2 linked regions of the Methylobacterium mesophilicum SR1.6/6 genome follow. The protein of the gene in region 2 interacts with the protein of the main gene of each other region in a pairwise test. Links are inferred from orthologs where the notes say so. Each region holds a gene or a part of one and is shown on either strand. Other genes may lie near its edges.

Region 1 (11,289 bases), 2.4 Mb from region 2 along the record:
CGGGCCTTGTTGGCGGGGGCGGTCGCGGGCTTCGCGCCCGTCCCATCGTCGAGGAAGCCGAGGCCGCGACCTCCGATCTCCCGCAGGATCGGCTCGAACGCCGGATCCGCCATCAACTTGGAGCCCATGAAGTTCGCGACGCCGACATAGCCCGGGAAACGGGCGAGCGCCCAGGCGAGCCGGTCAGCGTTCTCCGGCCCCTTCAGCGCCGTGAGCAGGGCTTGCGGCCCCGGATCGCTGTCAGGATAGTCGAACGGCTCCATGGGCAGTTGAAGAAAGACCTCGTGTCCGGCGTCGCGCGCCCGGGCGGCCGCGCGTGCGGCCTCGCCGCCGTAGGGCACAAAGGCGAGACTGACGGCCGCCGGCAGGCGCGCGGTGGCGCCGGCCGTGGCGGCCTGGCCGACACCGAGTCCGGTCACCACGATGGCGATACGTGGTCCCGTTCCCGCCTCCTCAGCCCGGGCATATACGTCCAGGGCGCGCGCCCGACCCTCGCCGAGCTTCGGCATCACACCGTGGCGTCCCGTCTCGGTGATCCGCGGATCCGGCGCCGGAGCGAGGCGCGGCGCACTCGGCGGCGGCACGCGAATCACCACAGCGTCCGACGGGCCGGACCCGGCGGGCCGCACGACGGTCACGCCGGAGGCCGTCTCGATCTCCTCCGCGCTGCGCTGGAGCGACGTCGGGGTCGGGGCCGTCGTGGCGACCTGCGGCTCGGTGACGGGCGGCGAGGCGGCGGCCGGTGCGGGCCGGCCGGCCGGCTCACGGATCGTGATGCTGGCTTCGGCGCGGGGGTCACCGCCCCGGGGATCGCCGAGCGCCAGCACCAGCCCGACTGTGGCCGCGAGGGCGATCGCGATCGCGCCGCCCGTGACCCTCGGCCGACGTGCGAACGCGACGGCGCGTCCGAGCCTGCCGCTGGGCTGCTCCGGCGCTGCCGCCTCCGGTACCCCGAGGGGTCGCGTGAGCATATCGTCGGTGGACTCGGTCAAGCGGCTCTCGATGCGGGATCGCGCTCCCTGCACCGTCGGATGCGGCGCGGATCCCCGCCACCATTGCGGCTCCGCATGGTTAACGTTTCGCTAAAGCCGGACCCGGTACGAAAAACCGCCCGGCTTGGGGCCGGGCGGCTTCAAATCTCGCGCTCCGTAACTTGGCGGCTCAGTTCGGCAGGCTGGGCTTCTGCTGTGCCGCGGGGGTCCCGTTGGCCGCGCCCTTCTGGATGCCGTGCAGGAAGTCCACGGCCGAGATGAGCTGCTTGTCCTTCGCCGGATCCGGCGGCACGTAGGCGGAGGAGCCGCCGCGCTCGTCGGTGTCCTTCTGCTTCAGGTGGCCCTTCAGTCCGGCCTCACCCTTGGTCTCGTCCTTGCCCTTCAACTCGTCGGGCACGTCCTGCGTGACCTCGACATCCGGCTCGATACCCTTCGCCTGGATCGAGCGTCCCGACGGCGTGTAGTACCGCGCCGTGGTCAGCCGCAGCGCGCCGGAGCCGCCGAGCGGGATGATCGACTGAACCGACCCCTTGCCGAAGGAGCGGGTCCCCATGATCGTCGCGCGCTTGTGATCCTGCAAGGCGCCGGCGACGATCTCGGAGGCCGAGGCGGAGCCGCCGTTGACCAGCACAACCACCGGCTTGCCCTTGGTAAGGTCCCCCGACTTCGCCGAGAAACGCTGCGTCTCGTCCGGGTTGCGGCCGCGGGTCGAGACGATCTCACCGCGGTCCAGGAACGCGTCCGACACCATCACGGCCTGGTCGAGCAGGCCGCCCGGGTTGTTGCGCAGGTCGATGACGTAGCCCTTGATCTTGTCGGCACCGATCTCGCCGGTCAGCTTGTCGATCGCCGCCCGCATGCCGTCGAAGGTCTGCTCGTTGAACTGGGTCAGGCGGATGTAGGCGACGTCGCCGCCCTCGACCTTCGAGCGGACCGGCTTGATCTTGATCACGTCCCGCGTGAGCGTGACGTCGATCGGATCCTTCGACTCCTTGCGGCTGATCTTGAGCTTCACGTTCGAGTTCACAGGGCCGCGCATCTTGTCGACCGCCTGGTTCAGGGTGAGGCCCTGAACCTGATCGTCGTCGATCTGCGTGATGATGTCGTTGGCGAGCAGCCCCGCCTTGGCGGCCGGGGTGTCGTCGATCGGCGTGACGACCTTGATCAGGCCGTCCTCCATGGTGACCTCGATGCCGAGCCCGCCGAACTCGCCGCGGGTGGTGGTCTGCATGTCGCGGAACGCCTTGGCGTCCATGTAGCTCGAATGCGGATCGAGCGAGGTCAGCATGCCGTTGACGGCCGCCTCGATCATCTTCGACTCGTCCGGCTTCTCGACGTAGTCGGTGCGGACCTTCTCGAAGACGTCGCCGAACAGGCTGAGCTGGCGATAGGTCTCGGCCGAGGCGGCCACGGCGCGCGGACCCGACAGGAAATCGGTCTGCGTGGCTACCATGGAGGTGCCGGCACCCAGGAAGGCGCCCAGCATGATCAGGGATGTCTTGCGCATCAGCCGCGAACCTTCTCGCCAAGTACCGTATTGTTCGGGCTCTTCGCCCACCACGGCTCCGGATCGATGGAGCCGCCGTCCTTCTTGAACTCGACGTACAAGGTCGGATCGCCGTCGGACCCGGGTGGCCCAGCACCCTTGTCGCCCATGCTGCCGACCGGTTCGCCCGCGAGCACGAACTGCCCGACCTCGACGCTGATCTGATCCATCCCCGCGAGCAGGAGATAGTAGCCGTCGCCCGCGTTGATGATCAAGAGTTGCCCGTACGACCGAAAGGGCCCCGCGAACTGCACCCACCCGTCCGCCGGGGCAGAGACCGTCGCCTTCGGGCGCGTCGTGAAGGACACGCCCCGCGTGGTCCCGCCGTTGCCGTCGGGCTGGTTGAAGCCGCGTGTGAGCCGTCCACTGACGGGCCGCGGCACTTCGCCCCGCACGTCGGCGAAATGCACCTTCGGGGCCAGGCGTGCCGGATCACGGAACCCGGCCGCGGCAAATCGTTCCTGCGTGACCTTGACCTCTCGTTCGGCCGCAGCCTTCGCCTCCTCGGCGGTCTTCCTGGCGGCGGCCGCTTCGGCCTCGGTCCGGTCCATCAAATCCTTGAGGGTCTTGGCCTGAGCCCCGAGCTCCGCGGCCCGCCGACGCTCGGTGGACAAGCCGCTCTCGATCTCGGCCTGCCGGGCGCGGCGGGCCGCGACCAGCGCCTGCAGGCGCTGCTGCTCGCGCGCCCAGCCGGCGAGATCGGAGGCCAGACCTTCCTTGTCCTGCGCGATCAGGCCGCGCAGGCGGATCATCTCCGCGAGATCGGCCGCGAGGGTGTCGACCTCGCCTCGCAACTCCGGCACGACGGCGCCGAGCAGCATCGAGGTGCGTATGGCCGCGAGGACGTCCTCGGGGCTCACGAGAACCGCGGGCGGCGGCCGGCGCCCCATCCGCTGAAGCGCCGCCAGGATCTCCGCGACGATGCCGCGGCGGGCCTGGAGCGAGCGCCGGATCGCGGCCTCACTCTCGCCCATCGCCTTCAAGCGCTCTTCCAGGCGGCTCAGACGCTCCTCGGTCGCCTGCGCTTGGCGACCCGCATCGAGGAGCGCGGCATCCAGCTTGGCCCTGTCGGTCCCGATCGTGGCAATCTCGGCCTCGGCCTGGGCCCGCTGGCCGGCGCTGGCGGCGAGCGCCTCCTGCACGCGCTTGAGATTTTCGGCGCGGCGATCGCGCTCCTCGGCGGCGCGCTGAGCCGAATCCGCGTCGGCGGGCATCTCGGAACGCACCGGCGTCGCAGCAACGGCGAGGGCCAGCAGGACGACGGCGCGCAGCCGGTGCTGAGGACCACGGAAGGCAACCGCCCGCAGTCTTTCCACGGTCGACATGGCCGATCAGCCCGCCTCGCCGCGATGATAGGGGTGACCCGCCAAGAGGGTCAGGCTCCGATAAATCTGTTCGAGGGCGAGCACGCGCACAAGTCCGTGGGGCAGGGTGGCAGCCCCGAAAGACAGGATCAGCTCCGCCTTCGTCCGAATTGAGGCGTCCAGACCATCCGGGCCCCCGATAGCCACGACGAGGGCAGGGCGCGCGACGTCGCGCCACGCGGCGACGCGGTCCGCTAGGGCCTCGCTGGTGACATCGGCCCGCCCGCGTTCGTCGTAGGCGAGTAGGACCCCCCCAGGGGGCAGATGGGTCAAGAGCGCGGCCGCCTCTTCGGCACAGCGGTCGGTGGCGCGCCGGGCCCGCGATTCCGGGATCTCGAGGCTGTCACAGGCGGGAAAGCCCAGTCCACGCCCCAACTGGGCCGCGCGGTCGCGATATCGTGACGCGAGTTCCCGCTCCGGACCGGCCTTGAGCCGGCCGACCGCCGCGAAGATCAGACGCAATCCGGACGTCCGCCCTAGCCGGCGGCGAGCCCGACCGGACGATCAGCGCCCCACATCTTCTCCAGATTGTAGAAGCCGCGAACCTCGGGGCGGAAGATGTGAACGAGCACGTCGCCCGCGTCGATCAGCACCCAGTCGCAGGCAGGCAAGCCTTCGACCCGAGCATTGCCGAAGCCGCGATTCTTCATTTCCTGGATCACCTTGTCGGCGATCGAGCCGACATGGCGCTGCGACCGGCCGGACGTGATGATCATCGTGTCGGCGAGCGAGGTCTTACCGGCGAGGTCGATGGCGATCGTCTCCTCGGCCTTCATCTCGTCGAGGCATCCGAGGGCCAGGGCCTTCAGGTCGTCCGAGCGCGCCTGGCCGGAGGTATCCGGGGCCTGGACGGGGGTGCGGATCGTCTCCGTTTGAATGGTCTCGGGCAGAGTCCTGGTTCCTCGTGGTGCCGCAGGCGACGTCACGCCCCGCGGGATCGTCTGAAATTGGCGGTATCGGCCGTCGATTGCAACCGTGGCGACCCCGAATGCGCAGTGCGTCCCCGAACGGCCTCGCGGATCGCCGTCGATGACAGCGTGGAGCGGGGACCGTGCAGGAAGACCCAGGCCGGGGGAGCGCGCGTCGCGAGCGTCGCCGCAGCTTCTTCAGGCAGGCGCGCGCCAGCCAGCCGGCGCGCCGCCCGGGCGCTCAGCGGGGTCATGGTCGAGCCCGGACGATCGATGACCGCCATGGGCATCAGCCGGGCGATCTCGGCGAAGCCCTTCCAGCGGTGGAACGTCGCCAGCGAGTCGGCGCCCATGATCCAGACGAAGTGGACGCCGGGCCGATGGCGCTTCAGGAACCGCAGGGTCTGGACCGTGAAGCGCACGTTGAGCGCCGCCTCGATGCCGGTCACCGCGATGCGCGGATGTCGCGCGACCGACCGGGCCTGCGCGCAGCGCACGGTGACGGGAGGGAGCGCCTTTCGGCTCTTGAGAGGGTTGCCCGGGCTGACGAGCCACCAGACCCGGTCCAGCCCGAGTCGCCGCATCGCCATGAGGGTGACATGGCGATGGCCCAGATGAGCGGGATTGAAGGATCCGCCGTAGAGGCCGATCCGCATGCCGGGGGCGCTCGGCGGCAGGGTCAGCCGCACGCCGGCTCCTGGATGGGCGTCACGGACGCGTCTGGCCGCTGCCGTGGACGCGGTACTTGAAGGTGGTCAGCTGCTCGACCCCCACCGGCCCGCGCGCATGCATGCGCCCGGTGGCGATGCCGATCTCGGCACCGAAGCCGAACTCGCCGCCATCCGCGAACTGCGTGGAGGCGTTGTGGGTCACGATCGCGGAATCGACCTCCGCCAAAAACCGCGTGGCCTCCGCGTCGTCCTCGGTGATGATCGCGTCCGTGTGGTGCGAGCCGTAGGTCTCGATGTGCTCGATCGCCGCGGCGATCCCGTCCACCACCCGCACCGCGATGATCGCGTCGAGATATTCCGTGTGCCAGTCCTCCTCGGAGGCAGCGGTGACCCGGGAGTCGACGGCCCGCGTCTCGGCGTCGCCGCGAACGGCGCACCCGGCATCCAGCAGGGCGCCGACCAGGGATGCGAGATGCGTCCCCGCGCAGGCCCGGTCCACCAGCAGCGTCTCGGCCGCGCCACAGACGCTGGTCCGGCGCATCTTGCTGTTCAGGAGGACGGTGCGCGCCATGTCGAGGTCGGCCGCTGCGGCCACGTAGACGTGGTTGATGCCGTCGAGATGGGCGAAGACCGGCACGCGGGCCTCGGCCTGGACGCGCGCCACGAGGCCGCGCCCGCCGCGGGGCACAATCACGTCGACGCAGCCGTCAAGTCCGGCGAGCATCAGACCCACGGCGGCCCGGTCGCGCGTCGGCACGAGCTGGATCGCGTTCTCCGGCAAGCCGGCATCGGCGAGGCCCTGACTCATCGCCCGGGCGATGGCCATGGCGGTGCGGTGGCTGTCGGAGCCCGCCCGCAGGATGGCAGCGTTTCCGGCCTTCAGGCACAGCGCGCCGGCATCCGCGGTCACGTTCGGCCGACTCTCGAAGATGACGCCGACGACACCGAGGGGCACGGCGACCCGCTCGATCAGGAGGCCGTTGGGCCGCTCGATGGCGGCGAGCTGGCGTCCCACGGGATCCGCCAGCGACCCGACCTTCTCCACGGCCTCCGCGATGGCCGACAGGCGGCCAGGATCCAGGGTCAGGCGGTCGATCAGCGCGGCGCTCTGACCGGCGTTGCGGGCGGCCGCCACGTCGCGGGCGTTCTCGACGAGGATCTCGTCGCGGTTCGCGCGCAGGCGCTCGGCGATCCGCTTGAGCGCCACGTCCTTGGTCCGCGCGGAGGCCAGCGCCATCAGCCGGGCGGCGGCTCGGGCGCGCCGGCCGATCGCCGCCATCTGCTCCGGCAGGGCGTCGGCCTCGGCGAAATCCGATCTCAGGTTTAGGACGGGCACGCTGGCGTCCTCGGTTGGCGGCGCCCTATGCTTCGGCGCGACAGAGAGAAGACGCCGTATTTGCACATCGCGCGCCGCACGCACAAGGGTGTCCGAGTGCTGGTCGACGCAATAATCAATTCGGAGATGATTGTGATTAATCCAGTGCGGAAAGTCGAGAACTAGAACAATGCCAAGTCATCCCGATGAACCATCCAGGCGCGACCGGGATAGTTGAGCAATTCCGGGATACGCGCGCTGGGATGCCCGATGATCAAGGCGGCTTCCGCGCTGTCGTAGGCGACGAGCCCGCGGCCGTGGACACGGCCGTCGCCATCGCGGATCACCACCGCATCGCCGCGGGAGAAGCTGCCTTCTATGGCGCGGACGCCCACCGGCAGGAGGCTCGCGCCGCCACGCAGCGCCTTCACGGCGCCCGCGTCGATGGTGAGGCTGCCACGCGGTTCGAGGGAGCCGGCGATCCAGGTCTTCCGGGCAGCGGTCGGCGTGGACCCGGAGAGGAACCACGTGCAGCGAGCCCCATCCCGAACGGCGCGCAGCGGGTTCTTCTGCCGACCGTCCGCGATCACGAGGTGCGTGCCGCCGGAGGCTGCGATCTTGGCCGCCTCGATCTTGGTGCGCATGCCGCCGCGGGACAGCTCGGAGGCCGGGCCGCCCGCCATCGCCTCGATCTCAGGGGTGATGCGCTCGACCACCGGCAGATGCTGCGCGTTCGGGTCGCTTTTCGGCGGCGCCGTGTACAGGCCGTCGATATCCGAGAACAGGACCAGCACGTCGGCATCGATCATGGTGGCGACCCGGGCGGCGAGGCGATCGTTGTCGCCGTAACGGATCTCCGACGTCGCCACCGTGTCGTTCTCGTTGACGACCGGCACCGCGCGCATCTCGAGCAGTTTGAGCACGGTGGCGCGGGCATTGAGGTAGCGGCGCCGCTCCTCCGTATCCTGGGGCGTCACGAGGATCTGGCCGGCGACGATGCCGTGATGACCGAGCGCTTCGGCCCAATGCCGCGCCAGAGTGATTTGCCCCACCGAGGCCGCACCCTGGCTCTCTTCCAGCCGCAAGGCTCCGGAGGGCAGCCCGAGCACGGTGCGCCCGAGCGCGATGCTGCCCGAGGAGACGACCAGGACATCGACGCCGCGCGCGTGCAACTCGGCGATGTCCTCAGCCAGCGCCGCGAGCCAGGCGTGCCGCAGACGCCCGGCCCCCCGGTCGACGAGGAGGGCCGACCCGACCTTGAGGACGACGCGGCGGAAATCTTCGAGGACGGGGATCATGATGCTTGCGGGTCCGGGTCGATCGAGGCGATTTGAACGAAGATCGCGCTGTTGAACAGCCACTCCGCCTCGCGGCGATCACCCGTCACGATGGCGTTGGATCAGCGGCCTGTCGGGTGTCCGCAGGCTTCCGGCAGGGCGGCGAGGCGCAGGCCGGACCAGGCTGCCGCGGGGGGCGAGGAGCTCCCGCGAATCACGGCTGCCAAGCCACGGCCGGCTGCCGCTCGGCCTCCGCGCTGGCGTCGATTTCCGCCTGGAGCGCCCGAAGCGCCTCCGGCACGCCTTTCCGGCTGGCGGAGGACAGGACCAGCGGTGCACGACCGGCCGCCCGCTTCAGCTTGGCAACCTGGCTCTTCAGGGTCTCGGCGTCGAGGGCATCCGCCTTCGAGAGGGCGACGACCTCGGGCTTCTCCGCCAGACCGTTGCCGTAGGCTTCGATCTCGCCACGAACCAGCTTGTAGGTCTTGCCGGCATGCTCCGTGGTGCCGTCCACGAGGTGCAGCAGCACGCGGCAGCGCTCGACGTGGGCGAGGAACCGGTCGCCCAGCCCGACGCCCTCGTGCGCGCCCTCGATCAGGCCCGGGATGTCGGCGAGGACGAATTCGCGCCCGTCCGAGCGCACGACGCCGAGCCCGGGATGCAGCGTCGTGAACGGGTAATCGGCGATCTTCGGCTTCGCCGCCGTGACGCTGGCCAGGAAGGTCGACTTGCCGGCATTCGGCAGGCCGACGAGCCCGGCATCGGCGATCAGCTTGAGCCGCAGCCAGATCCACATCTCCTGGCCTTCCTGGCCGGGATTGGCGTGCTTCGGAGCGCGGTTCGTCGAGGTGGTGAAGTAGGCGTTGCCGAAGCCGCCGTTGCCGCCCTTCGCGAGGCGGATCTTCTGGCCGACCTCGGTCAGGTCGGCGAGCAGCGTCTCGCCGTCCTCGGCGAAGATCTGCGTGCCGGCCGGGACCTTCAGGACCGCGTCGGCGCCGTTGGCGCCGTGGCAGTTCGAGCCCATGCCGTGCTCGCCCTTCCGGGCCTTGAAGTGCTGCTGGTAGCGGTAGTCGATCAGGGTGTTGAGACCCTCGACGCACTCCACCCAGACATCGCCGCCGCGGCCGCCGTCGCCGCCGTTCGGTCCCCCGAACTCGATGAACTTCTCCCGCCGGAACGAGACGCAGCCGGGACCGCCATCACCGGAGCGGACATAGACCTTGGCTTCGTCGAGGAACTTCACGACCTGAATCCTTTGTCGGGTGCGGGTTCGCGACCCGCACCATCACCGTGTCGACGGCCGCCGGCCAGCCCCGGCGCCGTGGCGCCGCCTCAGGCGGCTGCCGTCATCGCCGGCTCGGACGACGGCCTCTGCCAGCGCCGCCGGTCGAGGCGGAAGAGATCGACCGGCAGATCCTCACCGCGCGCCGGGAAGGGCCGGATCGCGCTGCCGGCCGGCACGAAGCCGCAGCTCTCCAGAACGCGCCGGGACGCCGGGTTGACCGTGCGGGCCGACGCCGAGAGTTCCGCGCCGCCGGTATAGGCGAAGAAGGCGTGGCACAGGGCCGTCACGGCCTCGGCCATCAGGCCGCTTCCCCAGTAGGCCCGCCCGAGCCAGTAGCCGAGCTCCGGCGGCGCGTCGGCCGGCGCCTCGATGCTGATGACACCGATGAGGCTGCCGGGCGCCGCCCGCGGCGCGAGGGCGAGCGTGAGGGCCGAACCGGCGGTGTTCTGCGCGCGTGCCTGAAGCAGGAACGCATCCACGACCGGGGCCGGGAGCGGGTGCGGCACCCGCGCCAGCATCGCGGCGACCGACGGGTCGCCGGCCAGCTTCAGGATCGCGTCCCTGTCCTTCGCGGTCGGCCAGCGCAGCCACAGCCGCCGCGTCTCGATCCGGAAAACGTCATCACGGGTCAGATCGGGGAACATCGTGCCCTCGCAGGGCGGCGCTCCCGGCTCCGGGTCACCGCCTCAAGACGACGAAGGGGAGGATGGCGTCCCATCCTCCCCGGGGTTCCGTCCGATCCGGCCCGTCAGGGGCTCGGCAACGACGTCTCCGGTCCGGTGTGGGACACCGGGCGGGACGCCAGCTTCGCCTCAAAGGCGCCCGCCTCTTATTCCGCGGCCTCGGCCAGCGGGGTAACGGCTACGAAGGCGCGCCCGCGGCGCGTCTCGAAGCGGACATGGCCCGGTACCAGCGCGAACAGCGTGTGGTCCTTGCCCATGCCGACATTGGCGCCGGGATGCCATTTGGTGCCGCGCTGACGCACGATGATGTTGCCCGGAATGACCGATTCCGCGCCGAACTTCTTGACGCCGAGGCGCCGGCCTTCCGAGTCGCGACCGTTGCGGGACGAACCGCCAGCCTTCTTGTGTGCCATGGGATGAGCTCCGAATTCTGATGGGCTTCGATGCGGTCGCGGATCGGTCCCTCAGGGGACCGGACGCGCCCAGCGTCTGGCGTGCGTCAGGCCGAAATGCCGGTGATGCGCACGACCGTGTGGTCCTGCCGATGGCCGCGCTTGCGGCGCGAGTTCTGCCGGCGGCGCTTCTTGAAGGCGATGACCTTCTTGTCGCGTCCGTGGCGCACGATCTCGCCGGTGACGCTGATGCCCGACAGGGTCGGTGCGCCGACCTGGGTCGCGCCCGCGCCGTCGGCGAACAGGAGGACCTCGCCGAAGGTCACGGCCTCGCCGGCCTCGCCGGCCAGGGAGGCGATGGTGATGGTGTCGTTGGCGGCGACGCGGTACTGCTTACCGCCCGTCTTGATGACTGCGAACATCGTTCTCTCGTGTTCTCGAACGGCCTCCGGGGCGGCTGCCCCTGGACCGGCTTCTTGTTTGAAGTCATTGCACGGGCTTGTGCCCGGACAACGCGAAACGCGCGGACCTCAGGGAGGCCGCGCGCCATGCGGGGTCACTACGGGCGCGGGCACCACATGTCAATCCGCGCGTCGATCCGCGCGGCCCGGATCAGCGGATCGGCGCGCCGGTCACCAGGATCCCCTTGGCGACCGTGCCCTGCGGACCGAAGGCCGCCAGAGCCTCGGCGCACCAGGCCTCGCGGCCCACGGCGGCCAGTTGCTGGCGCACCTGGGTCGACCGGGTCCGCAGCTTCTGCTCCAGCAGGGCTTCCTGGCCGGCATTCACGCGGGCGGCGAGGCGCAGCGTCGTGAGCTGCCCGGCCCTGACCTGGACACCCGGACAGGCCTGCTCG
Region 2 (11,154 bases):
TTCGCGGCCGGCACCGCCCGGGCCGACCGGCAGAAGGTCGATTTCTTCGCACAGGCGCGGCGCAACAGTTTCCGTTTTCAGCCGGGCACCCTCGTCGGGATCGACCGTCAAGCCAAGCGCGTGCGGCTCGCCGTGGAGGCGGCGGAGGGGCGCCCGGAGATCGACCGGCCCTATGACCTGCTCGTCCTCGCCATCGGCAGTCGGGCGAACGATTTCGGCACGCCCGGCGTGGCCGAGCATTGCCTGACCATCGACGACCTGACCGAGGCCGAGCATTTCCACGATCAGCTCCGGTGCCACCTGCTGGCGCGCCTCGACCGGGGCAGCATGCTCGAGATCGCCATCGTGGGCGGCGGCGCCACCGGCGTCGAGCTGGCCGCCGAGCTGAAGCACGCCATCAACCTGCTATCCGCCTACGGCTCCCCCGACCTGCCCCGCCGCCTGCGCCTGACCCTGATCGAGAGCGGCGCCCGCCTCCTGCCGGCCTTTCCCGAGAAGGTGTCCCGAGCCGCCGCCCGCACCTTGTCGGACCTCGCCGTCGAGGTGCGGACGAATGCGATGGTCACTGGGGCGGATGTGGACGGCTTTTCCCTGAAGGACGGAAGCCGCATTCCGGCCGGCCTGAAGGTCTGGGCGGCGGGCGTGAAGGCTCCGGACGTGCTCGCCGGTCTCGACGGCCTTGAGCGCTCGCGGACCGGGCAGCTCGTCGTCGGGCCCGACCTGCGCACGAGCCGCGATCCGGCGATCCTCGCCTTGGGCGACTGCACGAGCCTCGACGATCCGCAATCCGGCAAGCCCGTCCCGGCGACCGCGCAGGCCGCGCGCCAGCAGGCTCAGCACCTCGCGCGCCATCTCGGCCGCGCCTTGGCCCGCGGCGGCTCGGTCGCGACGGATCTGCCGCCGTTCCGCTACGTCGAGAAGGGCGCCATCGTATCGCTCGCCGATTTCAACGGTTGGGGCACCCTCGGGCGCTACACGTTCGGAGGCGGCCGCCTGAACGGACTCTCGGCCCGGCTGACCCACGACCTGCTGTACCGGCAGCACCAGATCGGTCTCTACGGTCCGGTGCGCGGGACCATGACGTGGCTGCTCGACGACCTCGACCACCTGATCAGCCCGCCGGTGCGACTCGATTGAGCGGGCTCCCAGTCGTTGCTTGGCGCTTCGACACCGTCTTGGCGAGCGGAGCGAAACAATCCAGGGGTGCAATGCTTGCTGAAGCCTGCGTGGCCCTAGGTCCGTCGCTTCGCGCGCGAGAATGGCGTGACAATGCCGCCGGTGTGATCCCGCCAATCAGTCGAGGCGCTCGCCCTCCACCGCCTTGGTCTCCTCCACCTCCGGCGCAACCTGGCCGTAGTTGAGCACCGCCACCAGCGCGGCACCGCCGAAGGTGTTGCCCAGCAGGGTGGGAAGGAAGAACTTCAAGCCGTAATCGCCCATCGTCGCCGCCCCGGTGACCACGAGGAAGAAGGCCTCGACCGAGCCGGCCACGATGTGGGCGAGGCCGCAGAGCGCCACCAGCCACGTCATCAGCAGGATCACGAAGGGGGCTGCGCTCGCGGTCGCCGGCAGGAACCAGACCATCAGGGCGATCATCCAGCCGGCGAAGACCGCCTTCACGAACGTCGACCAGAAGCCGTGCGCGATGGCGTCGTGGCTGATCTCCGCAAACGCCTTGAGCACCGGCGGCTCGAAGGCGCCGGAAAAGGCCGTGAGCGTCGCGATCGCGAGCGTGCCGAGGATGTTGCCGCAAAGGACGATGGTCCAGAGCCGGATCACCCGAAGCGCCGTCTTCACCGAGCGGTCGTGCAGCAGCGGCAGCACCGGCGTGATGGTGTTCTCGGTGAACAGCTGCTGGCGCCCGAGGACAACCACCAGGAATCCGACCGCGTAGCCCATCGAGCTCACGATCTTGGCCCAGTCGGTCTCCGGCAGATGGCTCCGCAGCACGCCCGGGACGATCAGCGACAGGGCGATGCTGAGGCCCGCCGCGAAGGCCGAGAGGAACAGCGCCAGACCGTGGCGCCGCAACTCCTCGTCGCCTTCGAGCCGGATGACCTCATGAAGGACGTAGGCGTCCGGCCGGCCGATCTCGGAGACTTCCTTCAGCAGCTCATCGCGGCGCGCCTCCGGATCAGCGCGCTTGTCCTTGTCCCGCACCATTCGCCCAGCTCCGCTACGCAACCCGCTCGATCGAATGATGACGTCTCAAGCCGAGAGCTGCGCCAGCAGGGCTTCGACCGCGATCCGCGCTTCCGCCAGGGCCTGGCTGTCGCGGCTGCGCACGACGATCCGGTTGCGGAAGCCTTCCGGCGTGATCGCCGGATACGAGCCGATGGAGACGGCCGGCCGCATCTTGGCGATCTCGCCGAGGCCGCCTGCGTAGCTGCCCTCGGGGAGCCCCGCCGCCTCGATCGTCTCGGACAGCATGGCGGTGCCGCCCTTCAGGGTCGGGGCGACTGAGTCGAGCATGGCCTGCATGATGCTCGGCACGCCGGCCATGACGTGAACGTTGCCGATGCGGAAGCCCGGCGCCTTCGAGACCGGGTTGGCGATCAGATCCGCGCCGAACGGGATCCGCGCCATGCGCAGGCGGGCCTCGTTCAGATCTTCCGGCTTGTGACGCTCCAGCAGCATCGCCCGCGCCCGCTCGTCGACATCGATGCCGACCCCGAAGGCCTGGGCCACGCAGTCGGCGGTGATGTCGTCGTGCGTGGGCCCGATCCCTCCGGTCGTGAACAGGTAGGTGTAGCGCTGCCGGAGGGCGTTCACCGCCTCGACGATCATGGCGGCCTCGTCGGGCACGATCCGCACCTCGCGCAGGTCGATCCCGGCGGCGGTGAGGAAGTCGGCGATGGTGCCGATGTTCTTGTCCTTGGTGCGACCCGAGAGGATCTCATCGCCGATGACGAGGATCGCGGCGGTGACGGAATCGGAAGGCTGGGTCATGGAGCTCTGGCGTCGGACGGGTCTGGCGGGCAGATAGCGCGACCGCAGCCCACGACTACGTGAACCCCGAGGACCCGATGCAGTTCGTCGCGCCGCTGGTGCCGGGACGGCTGGTGCAGCGCTACAAGCGCTTCCTGGCCGACATCGAGACCGAGGAGGGCCGCGTCACCGTGCACTGCCCCAACCCCGGCGCGATGCTCGGGCTGAATGCGCCGGGCGCGCGGGTGCTGCTCTCCCGCTCGACCAATCCGGCGCGCAAGCTGCCGTTGACCTGGGAGCTGGTGGAGGCGGATCTGCCCGGTGGCCCGCAATGGGTCGGCATCAACACGCTGCGCCCGAACGCCCTGGTGGCCGAGGCCTTCCGGGCCGGCATCATCACGGCGCTGGCCGGTCACGACACGCTCAAGCCCGAGGTCCGCTACGCGCAGGCGAGCCGGGTCGACTTCCTGGCCAGCGGCGCGGAGGGCGGTCCCTGCCATGTGGAGGTCAAGAACTGCCACCTGATGCGCCAAGCGGGTCTGGCGGAGTTTCCCGACTGCAAGGCCGCCCGCAGCGCCCGCCACATGCGGGATCTGGCCCAGGTCGTCGCCGAGGGCGGACGGGCTCTGGTGGTGATCGTCGTGCAGATGCACGCGGAGGCCTTCGACGTCGCCCGGGACATCGACCCCGTCTTCGACCGTGCCTTCCGGGAGGCGCGGGCCGCCGGCGTGGAGGTCCGGGCCTATCGATGCGCCGTCGGGCCGGAGGGTGTGGCCGTCAGCGATGCAATCCCTGTGATCACGCCGGCCTGACTGCAGACCGCTCGAACATCAGGTTCAGCCGCGAGCGCGAGATCTCGCGATAGCCGTAGCCTTCGAGGTGCGTGGGCAGGTCGAGCTGCCACTGCCCGGTGCCGTTCTCGATCAACAGGATCTTGGGCAGCAGGGACTCCGGCGCCTCGCGGAGGAACGGCTCCAGGATCAGGTCCTCCGCGCCTTCCACGTCGAGCTTGATGGCGTCGACCCGGGTCAGACCCTCGCGGCGCAGGAGATCGAGGAGCGGCACCGCCGGCACGGTGATGCGCGCCCCCTCGTTGGTGCCGACGATGCGCAGGCTCGACTCGCCGCGGTTGCGGGGATCGATGAACAGCGTGAGTTCGCCGGCCTTGTCGGCCACCGCACAGGCCACCGCCTTCACCGTGTGGAACGGGTTCTGGGCGATGTTGTAGGTCAGGCGGTTGAACACGTCGGGCTGCGGCTCGACCGCGACGATCCGGGCGGCTGGGCCCGAGAAGGCCGCGACGCACAGGGCGTACGCGCCGATATTCGCGCCGATGTCGAGGAAGACGCAATCGTCCGGCAGCCGTTCCTGCAGGAGCGCGCGCTCCTCCGGATCGAAGAATTGCGGCGTGAACAGTACCTTCTTCTCGCAATTGTTGTTGTACGGGTGCAGCCGCATCCGCGCGCCGTAGCGGGTCACGTCGAGGGGCTTGCCGCCGAGGCGCGCGATGGCGATCCGGCGCAGGAACAGCGCGAGACGCCGTCCGTACCAGGACTCGGCCGGGATCCGGTTCGTGCGGCGGGTGATCGCCGCCACGAGGCCGGACGGTTCATAGGTGCCGTAGGGCTGGGTGTCCGTCATGACCGGGGCGGTTTGCCAGCCGGCGCTCCGACCCGCAAGCGGATCGATCCGCGTTGCCCCGGCGCGCCCGCGTGGTCTAAGCCGTGGCCGAGCTTCAGGAACACAGGTTGCGCGGCATGGAGTCCTTCAATTCCGACGGCGTGCGGATCGCCTATATCGACGTCCCGCCGGCGGACGGGGCCGGCAAGCCGATCCTGCTGATCCACGGTTTCGCGTCGAACCATGCCGTCAACTGGGTCAACACGCAGTGGGTGAAGGCCCTCACGCAGGCCGGCTACCGGGCGATCGCGCTGGACAATCGCGGCCACGGCGAGAGCGAGAAGCTCTACGATCCGGCCGCCTACAGCTCGGAGGCCATGGCGGGCGACGCGATCCGGCTGCTCGACCATCTCGGCATCGAACGCGCCCACATCATGGGCTACTCGATGGGCGGGCGGATCACCGCCCATATCGCCCTCGACCACGCGGACAGGGTTCGCTCGGCGCTGATCGGCGGTCTCGGGATGCATCTGGTCGAAGGCAAGGGCCTGCCGTCCGGCATCGCCGAGGCGCTGGAGGCGCCCGCCGGCACGCCCGCCCCGAACCCGACCGCCGCCGCCTTCCGCATGTTCGCCGAGCAGACCCGCAGCGACCTGCGGGCGCTCGCTGCCTGCATGCGCGGCTCGCGCCAGACGCTGAGCCGGGCCGAACTCGGCCAGATCGAGGTGCCGGTCCTCGTCTCGGTGGGCACCCTCGACACGGTCGCGGGTTCCGGGCCGGCGCTCGCCGCCCTGATCCCGGACGCGCGGGCGCTGGAGATCGACGGCAAGGACCACTCCACCGCGGTCGGCGCCAAGCCGCACCGGGATGGCGTGCTGGCGTTTCTCGCGGCGCAGCCCTGACGCGTCATACCAGGTGCGGTTGATCGCTGCCGCACCGCCGTCCTGGCGTGTGAAGCGAAGCAATCCAGGCGGCGCCACGCTCACCAAGCTCGCGCGGCCCTGGGTCACTTCGCCTTGCTCGTGATGGCGGGGGATGCGTCCCCCGAACCGTTCAAACGGTTTCGGTGTCAGCTCTTGAGCCGGTAGCCGGTGCGGAAGATGTAGGTGACGAGACCGAGGCAGACGCACAGGAACAGGGCGGTCATGCCGAGGCTGATGGCGATGCTGACATCGGCGCTGCCGAAGAACGCCCAGCGGAAGCCGCTGATCAGGTATACGACCGGGTTGAGCAGGCTCACCGCGTGCCAGAACGGCGGCAGCATGCCGATGGCGTAGAAGCTGCCGCCCAGGAATGTCAGGGGTGTCACCACGAGGAGTGGCACCAGCTGCAGCTTCTCGAATCCGTCCGCCCAGAGGCCGATGACGAAGCCGAACAGGCTGAACGTCACCGCGGTCAGCAGCAGGAAGCCGATCATCCAGAGCGGATGATCGATCCGCAGCGGCACGAACAGCGCGGAGGTCGCCAGGATGATCAGGCCGATCAGGATCGACTTCGAGGCCGCCGCCCCGACGAAGCCCAGCACCACCTCGAGCGGCGAGATCGGCGCCGAGAGGATCTCGTAGATCGTGCCGGCGAAGCGCGGGAAGTAGATGCCGAACGAGGCGTTGGAGATGCTCTGCGTCAGCAGTGAGAGCATGATCAGGCCGGGCACGATGAACAGCCCGTAGGGCACGCCGTCCACCGCCGAGACCCGGGAGCCGATCGCCGCGCCGAACACCACGAAGTAGAGGGTCGTGGAGATGACCGGCGCCAGGATGCTCTGGCCGGCGGTGCGCCAGAAGCGGCCCATCTCGAACAGGTAGATGGCCCGGACCGCCGGCCAGTTCATGCTGAAGGCCGCGCTCATGCCGATGCTCCCTCCTCGCGGACGAGGCCCACGAAGATGTCCTCCAGCGAACTCTGCTGGGTATGGAGGTCGTTGAAGCGGATCCCCGCCGCGGCGAGTCCCGTGAGCAGCCCGGTGATGCCGGTGCGCTCGGCCCGCGTGTCGTAGGTGTAGACCAGCTCGCTTCCGTTGCCCGCAAGGGCCAGTTCGAAATCGGACAGCTCCGGCGGTATGGCCTGGATCGGCTGCTGGAGATGCAGCGTCAGCTGCTTGCGCCCGAGCTTGCGCATCAGCGCGGCCTTCTCCTCCACCAGGATGATCTCGCCCCGGCGGATCACGCCGATGCGGTCCGCCATCTCCTCGGCCTCCTCGATGTAGTGCGTGGTCAGGATGACGGTGACGCCCTGCTGGCGCAGCTCGCGCACGAGCCGCCACATGTCCTGGCGCAGCTCCACGTCGACGCCCGCGGTGGGCTCGTCGAGGAACAGCACCCGGGGCTCGTGCGACAGCGCCTTGGCGATCAGCACCCGGCGCTTCATGCCGCCCGACAGGGTCATCAGGCGGCTGTCGCGCTTCTCCCACAGGGACAGCGCCCGCAGGATCCGCTCGATATGGCCCGGGTCTGGCCGAAGCCCGAAGAGACCCCGGGAGAAGCTGACCGTGTTGACCACCGTCTCGAAGGCGTCGGTGGTCAGTTCCTGCGGCACGAGGCCGATTGCCCGGCGGGCCGCGCGGTAATCGCCCGCGATGTCGTGCCCGTCGACCAGAACCGTGCCGGAACTCGGCGTGACGATGCCGCAGACGATGTTGATCAGGGTCGACTTGCCGGCGCCGTTCGGGCCCAGCAGCGCGAAGATCTCGCCGCGCTCGATGGCGAGGTCGATGTCCCGCAGGGCGGTGAAGCCGGACGTGTAGGTCTTCGACAGCTTCGAGATGGCAATGATCGGCATCAGGGCCTGGGATCAGCGGAGGCTAGCGCGGCCTCGCCCGTCTCCGCTCGGGTGAGCAGACGGCGCGGCCCGCATCGGGCGCGGCCGGGCCTATAGCACGCGGCGCACCCAACACTCACGGGTCCGATGTGCGCGGACGCACCGCGACGCCACAGTCCGACGACTCTCCGAAACCTTCTACCAGCGCCAGGCACGCGCTGCGGCGCTCGGGATCGGCGATGCGCGAGAAGGCCGCCAACAGGGCCGCGCATTCCGACGCGCTCGGCCCGGTGGCGCCGTCTGCCCATGAGACCCGGCTCCGGAAGGCCATCACCGGAATATTGAGCGCACCGGCGATCTCTCCGAGCAGCCGCTCACGCTCGTCCGCAGCGGCCTTCTTCAGATCGGATCCACCCGCGTCCGTCATGATTCCTTCAACATCGTTCCTTCAGCCCGTCGCCGGAAATCGCTTCCCGGCAGACCTGTCCCGCTCCGAGCGGCGCCAAGCGCGACCATTCACAAATTCCGCTCGGCTGCAACCTACCGTTATGTTCGTACCGTTGTCGGACGGGTCGAACCGGTCGTCTGCATACGTCGAAAGCCACGGCTTCAAGGCGGTGAAGTCAGTATCGATCTGCGTGTCGCCCGTTATGGACCGAATAGGACGCGACGATCCTGTCATCGGGGTTGCGCGACCGGACTGACCGCATCCTACGCTGCTCGCCGAAGCGTGATGAGCGCGACCAAGCCGACGAGCGTCGCGGCGCCGAGGAAGCGACGCCACGGATTCACGCCGCGGAGCAACTCATCGAGGGCCCACCATGTCAGGGCCAGATCGGCTCCGACCGAGAGCCAGGACGCGAGCGAACCCGTTCCGCCCGAGCTCCACGCGGCCAGGGTCAAGCCGCCGAACAGCCACAGCGGCAGGTTCGGCCACTGCGCGATCGTGATGGCGCCTGTCGTCCGGTCGCGAAACAGCCAGTCGATCCCGCGCGCCACCGGGCCGGTCCGCCCTTGATCCATGACGTGGAACCTTCCCGTGGGAGATCGCCGGAAAACGGCCGACCGTAATCTTAACCGTTCAACAACCTTAATGAACAGAAGCGGTCTGTAAATCCCTAACGGAAGCTGAAAGGACTCGCGAAAAATCCGTTAATGGGGTGATGATGCGTTACCCAAGCAGCAACGAAGCTGACGTCCACGAAGGTCTGATCATGAGCGCCCGCATCGAAGATCTGAAGTTCATGCTCACGCTCAGCGCCGTCGTCCTGTTCGGCAGCGGACTGGACATCATCCTGCGCTGACGGCGGCGCCGAGATGGGCGCGCACCCTGCGTTCGCCGGGGGTGATCGCGCGGCGCAGGGCCGAGCGGGCGGCCGAGACCTGCGCGTCCAACGTCCGGGTCTGGTCGGGCGCGAAGGGGACCGCGACCACGCGTCCGCCCGAACCCGCTATTCGCGGCGACCCAAGCGGGTTGGCGGCGGACGGAGCGATCTGTCCGGATCGGAGATAGCTTCGGAGTTCGGCCACCTTCGCCTGCCGCTCCGCACGGATCTTGATGGCGGCGATCACGAGGCCGATCAGCCCGGCCGCCTCCAGGAACGCCGCGACCACGTAGCCCGAAGCCATTCGATTCCACCAGCTGCGTCAGGGAGGGCGCCGCGCCGAAGCGGCAAGACCTGATCTGCGCCCGCGTGGTTAGCGCGGCCTTAACGGCTCCGTCGATGGACGCTGTCCCCAGATTGCCTGCAGGATTGAGAACGTCGCGGAACGCTGCCTGTAACCTGCGGCGTCCATCCGTCATCTTCAGTATCGGTTGCCTAGTCTTCCCGAGCCGATGCCCACGTGCCTCAGCTCCCCGCGGAGCACGTTCGGCCTGTCCTCCGATAGCGCGCAGGACCGCGGACGAATTCTTCCCCTGGCCGCTCGGTCAGGACGGGCTCTACGACCTCGTCGACGGCCTGCCGGCCCCTCACGCGACGATGACGACGGGCGCCAGCGCCCGCTTCGCCTTGGCCAACCCTTGGCCGACATCTACGACGCCGTCGCCCTCAAGCCGGGACGCCCGCTCCCCGGAGGCCGGACTACCACATGTCGAGCGCGACGCGAGCCTCGTCCGACATGCGGCTCTGGTCCCACGGCGGATCGAACACCATCGTGACCGCGCAGGACTGCACGCCTGGGACGGCGGACACCGCGTTCTCGACCCAGCCGGGCATCTCGCCCGCCACGGGGCAGCCGGGCGCCGTGAGGGTCATGTCAATCGCGACATTGCGGTCGTCCCCGATATCGACCTTGTAGATCAGGCCGAGCTCGTAGATGTCGGCCGGGATCTCGGGATCGTAGACGGTCTTCAGCGCCGCGACGATGTCGTCGGTCAGGCGGTCGAGCTCCGCCTGCGGGATCGTCGAGTCGCCGGCGACGGCGGGGGCGTTCATGCCGCCCGTGATGGTTGCGTCGGTGCTCATCGCTTCACTCTCCCCGGGCCCGCACAGGCGGGACCAGCCTCATCCCCGTATCAGGTGAACAGCATCTCTGCTCTGCCGAGCGCCTCGGCAAGGGCATCGATCTCGGCGGTGGTGTTATACAGCCCGAACGAGGCGCGGCAGGTCGAGGTAACGCCGAACCGCTGGAGCAGCGGCATGGCGCAATGCGTCCCGGCCCTCACGGCGACCCCCTGCCGGTCGATCACCGTGGCGATGTCGTGGGCGTGCGCCCCCTTCATCTCGAAGGCGATCACACCGCCCTTGCCGGGCGCGGTGCCGATCAGGCGCAGGGAATTCATCGCCCCGAGCCGCTCCTGCGCGTAGGCCGTCAGCTTCGCCTCGTGGGCGGCGATCGCGTCGCGCCCGAGCGTCATCATGTACTCGAGGGCGGCGCCGAGTCCGACCGCCTCGATGATCGCCGGGGTGCCGGCCTCGAACTTGTGCGGCGGGTCGTTGTAGGTGATCGCGTTCTCAGCGACTGTCCGGATCATCTCGCCGCCTCCCTGGTAGGGCGGCAGGCGGTCCAGCCATTCCTTTTTCCCGTACAGCACGCCGATGCCGGTCGGACCGTAGACCTTGTGGCCGGTGAAGACGAAGAAGTCGCAATCCAGCGCCCGCACGTCGACGGGCGTGTGCACGGCACTCTGCGCCCCGTCGAGCAGAACCGGCACGCCGTGGGCGTGGGCGATCCGAACGATCTCGGCGGCCGGCGTCACCGTGCCGAGCACGTTCGACATGTGGGTGATCGCCACCATCTTGGTCCGGGGCGAGAACAGCTTCTCGTACTCCTCCACCAGGAAATTGCCCTGGTCGTCCACCGGCGCCCACTTGATCACGGCGCCCCGGCGCTCGCGCAGGAAGTGCCAGGGCACGATGTTGGAGTGGTGCTCCATGATCGAGAGGATGATCTCGTCCCCCTCCCCGATCAGGCCGGCCCAGCCCATCGACGAGGCCACGAGGTTGTAGGCCTCGGTGGCGTTGCGGGTGAAGATGATCTCGTCCGTCGAGGCGGCGTTGAGGAACTGGCGCGTGGTCTCGCGCGCGCCCTCGAAGCCCTCGGTGGCGGCGTTCGCCATGTAGTGAAGGCCGCGGTGGACGTTGGCGTAGCCGGTCTCCATGCAGGAGACCATCGCGTCGATCACCTGCCGGGGCTTCTGCGCGGAGGCGGCGTTGTCGAGGTAGACGAGCGGCTTGCCGTAGACCTGCTGGCCCAGGATCGGGAAATCCCTGCGGATCGCCTCGACGTCGTAGGTTGGGGTGAGGACGGGTGCGTTCATCGGGTCACGCTCACGGATCTCCCTCCCCCTCTGCGGGGGAGGTGGCCCTCGCGTCAGCGAGGGTCGGGAGAGGGGAGCCCGGCCGC

Evidence for each region.
Region 1: the proteins of sfsA (region 2) and MMSR116_RS07305 interact in binary tests that used the Escherichia coli proteins (3 or more experiments, as listed by UniProt). The link is inferred for Methylobacterium mesophilicum SR1.6/6 from one-to-one orthologs.

Annotation. Positions count from the first base shown.
Region 1 is NZ_CP043538.1:1,562,159-1,573,447, reverse strand. Bases 4,669-7,529 are described here. They hold MMSR116_RS07305 (glutamate-5-semialdehyde dehydrogenase), read right to left. Parts: upstream 6,818-7,529; coding sequence 5,519-6,817; downstream 4,669-5,518. Other genes in these bases: proB (glutamate 5-kinase), read right to left, coding at 6,979-7,529; MMSR116_RS07310 (nicotinate-nucleotide adenylyltransferase), read right to left, coding at 4,825-5,499; rsfS (ribosome silencing factor), read right to left, coding at 4,669-4,828. Also shown: MMSR116_RS07335 (divergent polysaccharide deacetylase family protein), read right to left, coding at 1-992; MMSR116_RS07330 (S41 family peptidase), read right to left, coding at 1,162-2,499; MMSR116_RS07325 (murein hydrolase activator EnvC family protein), read right to left, coding at 2,499-3,863; 23S rRNA (pseudouridine(1915)-N(3))-methyltransferase RlmH, read right to left, coding at 3,870-4,364; more of rsfS, read right to left, coding at 4,379-4,668; more of proB, read right to left, coding at 7,530-8,094; GTPase ObgE, read right to left, coding at 8,288-9,316; MMSR116_RS07290 (GNAT family N-acetyltransferase), read right to left, coding at 9,406-10,002; rpmA (50S ribosomal protein L27), read right to left, coding at 10,188-10,454; rplU (50S ribosomal protein L21), read right to left, coding at 10,541-10,855; MMSR116_RS07275 (hypothetical protein), read right to left, coding at 11,046-11,289. UniProt on the Escherichia coli protein: Catalyzes the NADPH-dependent reduction of L-glutamate 5-phosphate into L-glutamate 5-semialdehyde and phosphate. The product spontaneously undergoes cyclization to form 1-pyrroline-5-carboxylate.
Region 2 is NZ_CP043538.1:3,999,019-4,010,172, reverse strand. The notes cover bases 2,158-4,883. They hold sfsA (DNA/RNA nuclease SfsA), read left to right. Parts: upstream 2,158-3,026; coding sequence 3,027-3,740; downstream 3,741-4,883. Other genes in these bases: MMSR116_RS19205 (alpha/beta fold hydrolase), read left to right, coding at 4,686-4,883; MMSR116_RS19210 (FkbM family methyltransferase), read right to left, coding at 3,727-4,569; MMSR116_RS19220 (competence/damage-inducible protein A), read right to left, coding at 2,209-2,949; MMSR116_RS19225 (formate/nitrite transporter family protein), read right to left, coding at 2,158-2,163. Also shown: MMSR116_RS19230 (NAD(P)/FAD-dependent oxidoreductase), read left to right, coding at 1-1,137; more of MMSR116_RS19225, read right to left, coding at 1,294-2,157; more of MMSR116_RS19205, read left to right, coding at 4,884-5,450; MMSR116_RS19200 (ABC transporter permease), read right to left, coding at 5,618-6,379; MMSR116_RS19195 (ABC transporter ATP-binding protein), read right to left, coding at 6,394-7,329; MMSR116_RS19190 (hypothetical protein), read right to left, coding at 7,442-7,732; MMSR116_RS19185 (hypothetical protein), read right to left, coding at 8,017-8,328; MMSR116_RS19180 (hypothetical protein), read right to left, coding at 8,596-8,934; MMSR116_RS19175 (SUF system Fe-S cluster assembly protein), read right to left, coding at 9,390-9,773; MMSR116_RS19170 (cysteine desulfurase), read right to left, coding at 9,824-11,068. UniProt on the Escherichia coli protein: Binds to DNA non-specifically. Could be a regulatory factor involved in maltose metabolism.